DNA from 3 places in the Tuberibacillus sp. Marseille-P3662 genome. Region 2 is predicted to be linked to each of the others. Evidence: riboswitches for the same ligand, from Rfam matches in the RefSeq annotation. Region 2 holds a riboswitch; each other region holds the start of a gene.

Region 1 (3,280 bases), 450 kb from region 2:
CCCGGCTCTGCTCAAGCATGCGGTGTTGGACATACACTTTTTCATCCGTGTCGCGGGAAAAGGCGACATCCATCTTCGTTAGGACCCCTTCCTTAAGCCACTTTTGCCATTCAACTTGATAAAGAAAATCTGTGGAGAAATGTTGCTCCCCGAAGAATAGCCACGTTTTTCTTTCCGTTCCTTCTTCCTCTAAATCCTCTAGATAAGATCTGAACGGGGCAACACCTGTTCCAGGCCCAATCATGATCACCGGTGAATGAGGATCAGTAGGAAATTTAAAATTCGGATTGCGGTGGATATACACAGGTAACAAATCACCCGGTTCTGTTCGCTCAGCACATTGTACAGAGCAGACACCCGCTCTGTCGCGTCCATGAGCTTCATATCTCACCGTTCCAATCGTCAGATGCGCTTCATCTGGATTCGCTTTATAACTGTTCGCAATCGAGTAAAGTCGAGCTGGTATTTTACGGAGAATCTGTACAAACTCGCTGGCCGGTAACTCCCGATGAGGCGGGAAATCCTGTATCAAGTCAAGCAAATCGCGCCCATCGAGATAATCCTTTCGTTCATCCTCACGTTCTGGCTTCATAAGCTCACTTAACTTGTCATTGTCAAAAAGTTGTGCTGATTGCTCCAGCAATGGTTTTGTCAGTCTAGTGATCTCGAAATTATGGAGCAGAGCCTCACGAAGTGAGTTCACATCTCCCTTTTTATTGACTGGAACAGTCTCTTCAGGATTCCAGTTCATTTCATTGATGAGTTGATCCACTAAGCTTGGATCATTTTCAGGGAAAATTCCCAAGCTATCACCGGGTTCAAATTCAAGATTCGACCCTTCAAGAGATAGCTCAAGATGCCGCGTTTCTTTATTTGAACCCCGGCCGCTGAGTGTTAGATTTTCTAAGATCTCAGCTTTGAAAGGATTCGTCCGAGAATATGCGGGCTGCTCAGTTGGTTCTCCATCTATCGGTAACATTTGATTACCTGCAGGATGATCCTCTTGTGTTTCCCGCAATGTATTTAAGATACCTTCAACCCATTCCGCCGCAGGTTCGTCAAAATCGACATCGCAATCCACTCGTGGATAAAGCCGTTCTCCGCCTAATTCCTCAAGTCGCTTATCGAGATCCTTGCCGGTCTGACAGAAAAACTCATATGATTGGTCTCCAAGGGAAAGTACCGAAAATCGTTGTCCTTCCAACTTCGGAGCTTTCCTGCTATTAATAAATTCATAGAAAGAAATCGCATTGTCTGGCGGATCTCCCTCCCCATGGGTCGCGGTTATAATGAGCAAATCCTCGACTTTTTTTAAAGCCTTGGGCTTGAAATCATCCATTGCCGAGACCGTCACCTTCAATTGTTGTTCTTCTAACTTCTGGGACATCTCCTCAGCAAGTGCTTGCCCATTGCCCGTCTCTGAACCAAAAAGAATCGTCACTTCCCGCGAAGCGACCTGACCAACGCTTTGCGTTGACGCTTCAGCGTCTGGGACATTCTGCACAACCGTATTGGTTGATGTCTGGGAAGCGGCCAAATACCCACTCAGCCAATGTTTTTGTGCTTCCGTTAGTGTGGGAAGCAGACGATTAAGAAGCTCGGTTTGCTCTTGGTTAAAAGGACTATTCGTTACCTGTAACTGCAAAGATATTCACCTCACAAAGGAATACATTTTTCAATTTATATGACAGCCCACTCTATGTAGTCAAAAACTCCTCTTCAATAAGGAAGAGGAGTGAAGCACCCTTCCTTATTTTTCAGGACGTCACCTGCTGGACTTAGCACCTTTTTACTTTCATAAAAGGTTGCTGTGGGTTCAAAGGACCAGATTCCTCACCCAACTCTTAATAAGGATCATCATATTCTTTTTTAAAAAATGTCCCTAACCATCTGCGTTAAAGACATTTGGTTTGCTTCAATCAGTCATTTCAGAATTATTATTATGTTATTTTCATTTAACTATAATTATTCCTATATGTCAACTAGGAATTTAAATCCTTTAAAATACCTTGGAAAAGATGCTCCGTCATCAGCTATATAAAACACAGGAATTGAACCCAAACCATTGTAAGAGTAAAATAAATTAGGTATTTAATTTTCAGCTTGCGTCATGCCAATGACGTTTTTGTGTGCTTAAAAGTGATTGGACCAAGATAAGTTTTTTTTAATAACTTCCCAATAATTCACTCATAATTTAAGACGAACATGACAAAAAGGGAGGGATTGTGACCTTTTCAAGGATCACACTATATAATGAAAATCCTCAAAATCGTTGCTCAGATAGCGGTATTATATATGTTTTATTTTATTGGTGAAGGGCTGCAGCACCTTCTCCATTTACCAATACCCGGTAGTATTATTGGCTTGTTTTTGTTATTAACTGCTTTAATATTTAAGCTTTGTCCGGTAAGATGGATTGAATCAGGAGCAGACTTTTTGCTATCCTATTTACCTTTATTATTTGTTCCGGCTACTGTGGGTGTCATGAATTATTTTGGTCTTTTCGCAGGCAAAGGGATTGTCCTTCTTTTGATTGTGGTGATCAGCACGATCATTGTGATGATCGTAGCTGGCCATACAAGCCAGATATTAGCTAAAAAAGTGGCAAAGAGAAAGGAGAAAAGAACATGGCAAAAACGCTCATGGCGGTCATCATAATTCTTCTGACGATTACAATCTATTTATGCATGAATCGGATTTACCAGCGTTTTCATTTACCTTTTTTGATTCCCGCCTTAACAACCACTTTAGCCATTATTGTTATTCTTGTTTGTTTTCAAGTCCCTTATCAAACTTATATGATTGGGGGACATTGGATTAACCTGTTACTTGGGCCGGCTGTGGTTGCGCTCGCTTATCCTTTATATAAGCAGAGAAAGGCTCTAGTCCAGCATTTTCTACCCATATTAGGCGGTGTTTTGGTTGGATCCATTGTAGGGATTATGAGTGGGTTGTTATTTGCAAAGTCACTTGGTATTGCCCATAAGTTAATCCTTTCCTTATTACCTAAATCAGTCACGACACCCGTAGCCATGCAGATTGCATCTGGGATAGGCGGAGCCCCTTCGCTGACAGCCGTTTTTGTAATGATAGCAGGTTTTACAGGCGTGACTCTTGGACCTTATATTCTGAATTGGTTCCGAATCTCTACATTTCTAGGCCAAGGGATTGCTTTCGGCAGTGCCTCCCATGCAATCGGCACTTCAAAAGCCTTCGAATATGGTGAAGATACGGCCTCAATGAGTTCCGTTGCCATGACGTTAAGTGCGGTTTCAGCTGC
Region 2 (3,280 bases):
TCTTGTACCGCTTGTACATCATACAAAAGGTGAAGTGAGTGAATTAGCGAAAGCTTTAGGGGTTCCGGATACAATCATTGAGAAGAAGCCAAGTGCCGGTCTTTGGGAAGGCCAAACAGATGAAAATGAAATGGGAACGACCTATGACAAAATTGATGCTTACATATTAGGGCAAAGCATTCCCGAAGAAGATGAAGCGATTATTACCTCGCTTCATGATCGTTCAAAACATAAGCGAGAGTTGGCTGCGTCTCCACCACGAAAATTTTAACATTGGAACCTTAATGTAACAGGGTTAACGAATCCCCCCTTTTCACACGCTAATGATGAAAGGGGGTTTTTTGAGTTGAAAAAAACACTTTTAACTCTGTCTACCGCTTTAATGGCGAGTGGAATGCTTACCGGCTGTGGTGCTAACGACGACAATCAGGGTATGAACGAAAATGGGTTGAGGGACGTCCGGTATAACAACAACGCCAATAATAATGATGCTAGAGGGCCGCTAGCAAACCAACCCAATGTTCAGGATCCAGAAAATGCCGAGAACATTGATATGGATAATAATAAGAACAATCCTAATAAAAATAAGAATAACAATTATGACAATGGTGATCAATATGTCTATGATACGGAAGCCACACGTCGGATTGCCAGTCAAGTTAACCGTTTGAGCGGTGTTGACGATGCTCATGCATTGATAAATGGCAATACGGTCGTCATCGGTATCGATACAAACGATGATAATGCCAATACTCAAGATATAGAAGAAAAAGTCCGTACAACGGCGAAAAGTCTTGTCCGTGACAAAAATATTCGTGTCGTTTCTGATGAAAGCATCGTTAACCGAATTGGCGATGTCTATGACAAAGTCGATAATGGCAATACGGATGAGGTGCAATCAGATATTAGAGGTATCATGCAGGATATTGGCAATGCAGCAAAACGCCCTTTCGAGAATAATAATAAATAAAAAAATAAACGAGCAGGTTTGCCCCTGCTCGTTTATTTTTTTATGATATTTTTTAAAATTGTAAGCATTGACAATGCTTATACACAGTGTTAATATGATGAACAATATTTACAATTAAAAAACTTATCAAGAGAGGCTGAGGGACTGGCCCTGCGAAGCCCGGCAACCTGTTCGACACTAATATATGTGAACAAGGTGCCAAATCCTGCAAAGCACATGCTTTGAAAGATAAGATCGATGCGTCGATGTTGATAAAGCAGACCTCTCTTTAGAATAGATGAGGCCTGCTTTTTAATTTATCTGAAATAATGACGGGTTAAGGGGATGAACACATTGAAGAACATCGAAACTATTTTAGCTCAAATTGGTAACCAAAGCGAAATAACGGGAGCAGTCAGCCCACCCGTCTATTTGTCTACAGCCTATCGTCACCAGGGTCTCGGCCAATCGACCGGTTATGATTACACACGAACGGGTAATCCGACTCGCGCTATTTTGGAAGATGCCATTGCTGAATTGGAAGGTGGCAGGCGAGGGATAGCTTTCAGCTCAGGAATGGCAGCGATCCAAGCCGTTTTGTCTTTATTTTCTTCCGGAGATGAGCTGTTAGTTTCCGAAGATTTGTATGGCGGGACCTATCGATTGTTTGAGGATTTTGCTGGTAAGTGGGGTTTGTCGTTTCAATACCATCATTTCCTTGATATCACTGATACGGTATCAAGGATTAGCGAACGCACAAAAGCGATTTTTATCGAAACGCCGACCAATCCATTGATGCATGAAACCGATATTGAGGCTGTGGCCCAAATCGCGCGCCAGCATGGATTACTTTTGATCGTGGATAACACATTTTATACGCCGCTGTTGCAACAGCCGATTGACAAAGGAGCGGATGTTGTTGTCCATAGTGGAACTAAGTATCTCGGCGGACATAACGACGTTCTCGCTGGTTTGATTGTGACCAAGAGCGAGGAAACGGGTGAACAACTGGCTAGCTATCAGAATGCTGCAGGTGCCGTCTTATCACCGTTCGATTGTTGGTTGCTTATGCGCGGTATGAAAACATTAGGGCTGAGAATGAGGCAGCATGAAGCGAATGCGAAACGGATTGCTCAGTTTCTTCAAAAGCACTCGGCCGTTAAAGACGTTCTTTATCCGGGCCAAGGTGGTATGCTTTCGTTTCGTTTACATTCGGAAGATGGTGTGGCCCCGTTTCTCGAGCAGTTACAAGTGATCGCATTTGCTGAAAGTCTTGGCGGTGTTGAGAGTTTTATTACTTATCCGGCAACACAAACACATGCAGATATTCCCGAAGCGATCCGTATTGAACAAGGGGTATGTAATCGACTCCTTCGTATGTCTGTCGGTGTTGAATATATTGATGATTTGCTGGCTGATCTTGATCTGGCCTTGCAAAAACAGAAAGAGGTGATCACTCGTGGGTGAAGCAACTTATTGTTTTCAGACAAAGCTCTTGCATAATCAACATAAAGTCGATCCGAACACGGGCGCAGTCAGTGTCCCAATTCAACCGGCATCGACCTTCCATCAGTTTGATATGGATCATTTTGGCCAGTACGATTACAGCCGGTCAGGCAATCCAACAAGGGCAGCTTTAGAAGATGCGATTGCTGATTTGGAAGGAGGCGTTCAAGGTTTCGCCTTTGCTTCAGGCATGGCTGCGATTTCAACAGCCTTCATGTTACTTTCGCAAGGAGACCATGTCTTGCTTTCAGAAGATGTCTATGGCGGCACATATCGAATGACCTCCGAGGTGCTAGGCCGTTTTGGTATTGAGCACACGTTTGTGGATACAACTGATATAGAAATGGTGGCCCGTCATATTCAAAGCAATACAAAAGTCATTTATATTGAAACACCCTCAAATCCATTATTAAAAATTACGGATATCCGTGCTGTGACAGAACTAGCGCAGTCTCATGGTTGTTTGACATTTGTTGATAACACCTTTGCTACACCGGCTGTGCAGCGTCCACTTGAATTGGGTGCTGACGTTGTTTTACATAGCGCGACCAAGTTTATCGCAGGGCACAGCGATGTTGTGGCTGGTTTGGCTGTTGTTAAAGATCAGCATCTCGGTGACCAGATTGCTTTTTTACAGAATTCATTTGGAGCCATTCTCGGCGTGCAAGATGCGTGGCTTGTTTTGCGCGGATTAAAAACCCTGCAGGTGCGTATGAACCAGTCAACAGCATCCGCTAAAACCATCGCTGCTTTTCTAGAAGAACACCCCAGTGTCGACAATGTCTACTATCCTGGACTCGCGTCAGATCCAGGCCGCGATTTACA
Region 3 (3,280 bases), on a different contig from region 2:
GTAGTCTTCATAAGTGGTATCAAAAAAATATTACGGGGAAACATGTGAAAATCGCCATACTGGATACGGGAATTGATAGGGAAAGTAAAGACCTTTCAGTTATCAAAGGCAGAAATTTTGTGGGCAATGATCCGGAAAAATTTGATGTTGATAATGGTCATGGCACGAAGATTACCGGGATTATTGGTGCACGAGAAAACCATTTTAACATGCGCGGTATTGCTCCCAAGTCTGACTTATATATTGCGAAAGTGGCCGATGAAAATGGAAACGTTAAATATGAGAACCTCATTGATGGAATTAACTGGGCAATTAAACAAAACGTTAATGTCATTAACATTAGTTTAGAATTCCAAAAAGGGAACTCTAAACTACATGAGGCAATCAAAAGGGCAGCTAACAAAAACATCATTATTATTGCCTCATCAGGAAATATTCTATATCCCGATGACACACATAATTCTTATCCAGGAACATACCCTGAAGTCATTAGTGTAGGCATGCTGAATACGGAAGGTAAGATATATTCCGATGAGTTTAAGAAGAAGAAAGTTGATGTGTATGCCCCGGGGGAAGACATTGTTTCTCTTTGGTTCGATAACAAAATGACGCTTGATACAGGGGTGTCATATGCGACGGCTTATACATCGGGCTACGCAGCTTTAATCATTCAGAAAAAAAGACAAAATGGAGAAAGCTATAATCAACCGCTGATAAAAAATGCATTGCAAGAAAATCTGCAAAAATATATAAAGAGTCAGCGACCTATTTCTCTTGTTTTACTTTTAGCTGTTAAGATGATTAGCATTGTATATGTTATAGGATTAGTGGGCTTCCTGTTAGTGTACTTCATCAGGAAAAGGAAAAGACAAATCAATTTCCCCAAAAAAACAGTCACCATTAGTCTTTCTTTGCTTGTCATCTTGAATATACTGGCTGTGATTGTTTCTCTACTAGGAGGCAAATATCATTTCTGACAAGAGAAGTGTTTCTACCCATGTGAGTTCTGGAGGACTACTGGTTTAAAAATAGCCAATTCCATGTTATAGAATAAACAAAGCAGCCACCGCTCTTATATGGGCAATGGCTGCTTTAACGTATCTGGTTCATTTTATATATGGCAGCTGGCCAGACCATTCTTCTGCAGATAATCTTGATGGTACTCTTCAGCTTTATAAAACGTTGAAGCTGGTGTAATTTCGGTTACGATGGGACGCTTGTAGGCACCAGAATTAACTTTATCTGCCCTTGACCGTTCAGCGGCTGCTTTTTGATCGTTGTCGTGATAAAAAATAGCGGATCTGTATTGTTCCCCAACGTCGTCACTTTGTCGGTTAAGCTGGGTTGGGTCATGATTTTCCCAAAATAAGTTGAGCAAGGCATCATAACTGACCACATTTGGGTCAAATTCAACTTGAACGACTTCAGCATGACCGGTTTTTCCTGATTTCACATCTTCATAGGACGGATTTTCGTAATCCCCTCCAAGATAACCCACTGTTGTCTGTTTCACACCGTCAACGTCCCGGAAAAAGGCTTCTGAACCCCAGAAGCATCCAGCGCCAAAAGTTGCAATCGCCATTTTTGTATAACTCCCTTCGTTGCTTATAATAATGATCATACGAATACAATTAAAAATCCCTCTTCATCAATAAGAAGAGGGATTGGCAGGCTTTATTCATCCGTCTCTTCTTATTTTTCGGCGAATCACCGCAGGAATTAGCACGGTATCCATATGGATCCGTTGCCGAGGTTTCAAAGGGCCAGTCCCTCCACCTCTCTAAATAAGAAGTAAGCTTCATTTTTTTTATAATAAATCTAATATATTCTACAGTAGGCACTGATGTCAATGAATTTGTATGTATTTTTTGCTTAGTTCATCAGAAACTAATCATGCATCAATCATCTAATGACGAAAGGGATGGATTCTCTTGGCAAAAGATGTATTGTGTGAAGTTGAAAATTGTGTCTATTGGGGAGAAGGTAACAAGTGTCATGCTGATGCCATTTATGTCATCAGTCATAATGGGACAAAAGCCTCAGACCAAGAGGAAACGGACTGTAAGACGTTTGAACCTCGACACTAATGAATGAGGAAGACAGCCATACGGCTGTCTTTCTTCACCCAATTTTATCTATAAAATTTATTTTGCCTATAAAATTTTTTCTTAACTACTTGAAAAACAGGATTAAAAACTGGTTTAATGGGTCATGGCAAAGCCTTTTTATTATAACTTTTTGATTGTGGTTTATAAAATAATTTAACCGATAGATTTGGGGTGACAGGCTGTGAATGAAGAAGAGGCTCAATTAGAAGAATCACGTGATGTGGTGATCAGTGCGATAGCTCAAACCATGGTGATTTATGGCGTTACACCTTCCGTAGGGCGGATTTATGGCTTACTTTACTTTTCCGATCGTCCCTTGTCCATGGATGAAATTAAAGAACAAGTGGCGATGAGCAAAGGCAGCGTTAGCAACGGTCTTAGAGAATTGATGGATACCGAGATGGTCAGTAAGGTTTGGAAAAAGGGGCAACGAAAAGATCATTTCATCGCTGAAAAGGACTTTTTTAAGAACTATTTAAACTTCTTTGCGAAAAAATTACGTCAGGAAAGAAGTGTTTTGCTAAAAGCAACGGAAAAAGCTCGACCTGATCTTCTTGAACTAAGAAACAATACAGAATCAGAGGAGCTGCAAGAACAAATTGATCAAGATTTAGAACGGATTAGCGAAACGACTGACTATTTGGATTGGACCTTGCGCCTAGCTTATGCTATGGAAACACGGGATATCTTTGATTACTTCCCAAAAGTTCGTTCTGACAGCGGCGAGTCCCATGAATGATCCAAATGTTAAAATCGATAACGTTTATCAGAGTAACTAAAAAGTCCTACATGTGAGGGCTTTTTTTATGTATGTAAAGATACTGTATGTCCCATCTTTAATTTGATATAATAGTGAAGATTCATATGATATTATTTGACTCAGTTTTCATAAAGTCTTCAAACTATTTTTTGAATTTGTCTGGTAAGATAGTTTATAAATAGAAAGAAATGGGGGGGATTCGCCATGACTAAGAATCACGAACAAGCAAAAAAGAAGCAGCGACGTATACAAAGAGACAAAGCAAAACAGACAAAAAAACAGCGGCAGTGGATAGTTTTGGGGACCGTGTTTATATTGCTTCTTGTCTTTATCATATTAGGTATTGCTTTGAGCCGGCAGGATTCGTCAGATCAGGACACAAGTCAAAATGATCAGCAAGGGTTGAGTTACG

Evidence for each region. Region 2 has a riboswitch for S-adenosylmethionine ahead of B9Y89_RS10760 (methionine biosynthesis PLP-dependent protein). Riboswitches for the same ligand answer to the same signal wherever they lie in the genome.
Region 1: it holds a riboswitch for S-adenosylmethionine, as region 2 does, so the genes downstream of both, B9Y89_RS08550 (assimilatory sulfite reductase (NADPH) flavoprotein subunit) here and B9Y89_RS10760 (methionine biosynthesis PLP-dependent protein) in region 2, are expected to answer to the same signal.
Region 3: it holds a riboswitch for S-adenosylmethionine, as region 2 does, so the genes downstream of both, msrA (peptide-methionine (S)-S-oxide reductase MsrA) here and B9Y89_RS10760 (methionine biosynthesis PLP-dependent protein) in region 2, are expected to answer to the same signal.

What each region holds. Positions count from the first base shown of each region.
Region 1 is NZ_FXBS01000006.1:11,067-14,346, reverse strand. It holds gene B9Y89_RS08550 (assimilatory sulfite reductase (NADPH) flavoprotein subunit) at 1-1,645, opposite strand, end outside; SAM riboswitch class I at 1,748-1,854, opposite strand; gene B9Y89_RS08545 (CidA/LrgA family protein) at 2,254-2,658, shown strand; gene B9Y89_RS08540 (LrgB family protein) at 2,628-3,280, shown strand, end outside.
Region 2 is NZ_FXBS01000006.1:460,153-463,432, forward strand. It holds gene nadE (NAD(+) synthase) at 1-271, shown strand, start outside; gene B9Y89_RS10755 (YhcN/YlaJ family sporulation lipoprotein) at 347-970, shown strand; SAM riboswitch class I at 1,091-1,205, shown strand; gene B9Y89_RS10760 (methionine biosynthesis PLP-dependent protein) at 1,304-2,416, shown strand; gene metC (cystathionine beta-lyase) at 2,409-3,280, shown strand, end outside.
Region 3 is NZ_FXBS01000002.1:29,254-32,533, reverse strand. It holds gene B9Y89_RS00290 (S8 family serine peptidase) at 1-977, shown strand, start outside; gene msrA (peptide-methionine (S)-S-oxide reductase MsrA) at 1,112-1,582, opposite strand; SAM riboswitch class I at 1,690-1,791, opposite strand; gene B9Y89_RS00280 (DUF1540 domain-containing protein) at 1,932-2,087, shown strand; gene B9Y89_RS00275 (GbsR/MarR family transcriptional regulator) at 2,290-2,847, shown strand; gene B9Y89_RS00270 (DsbA family protein) at 3,073-3,280, shown strand, end outside.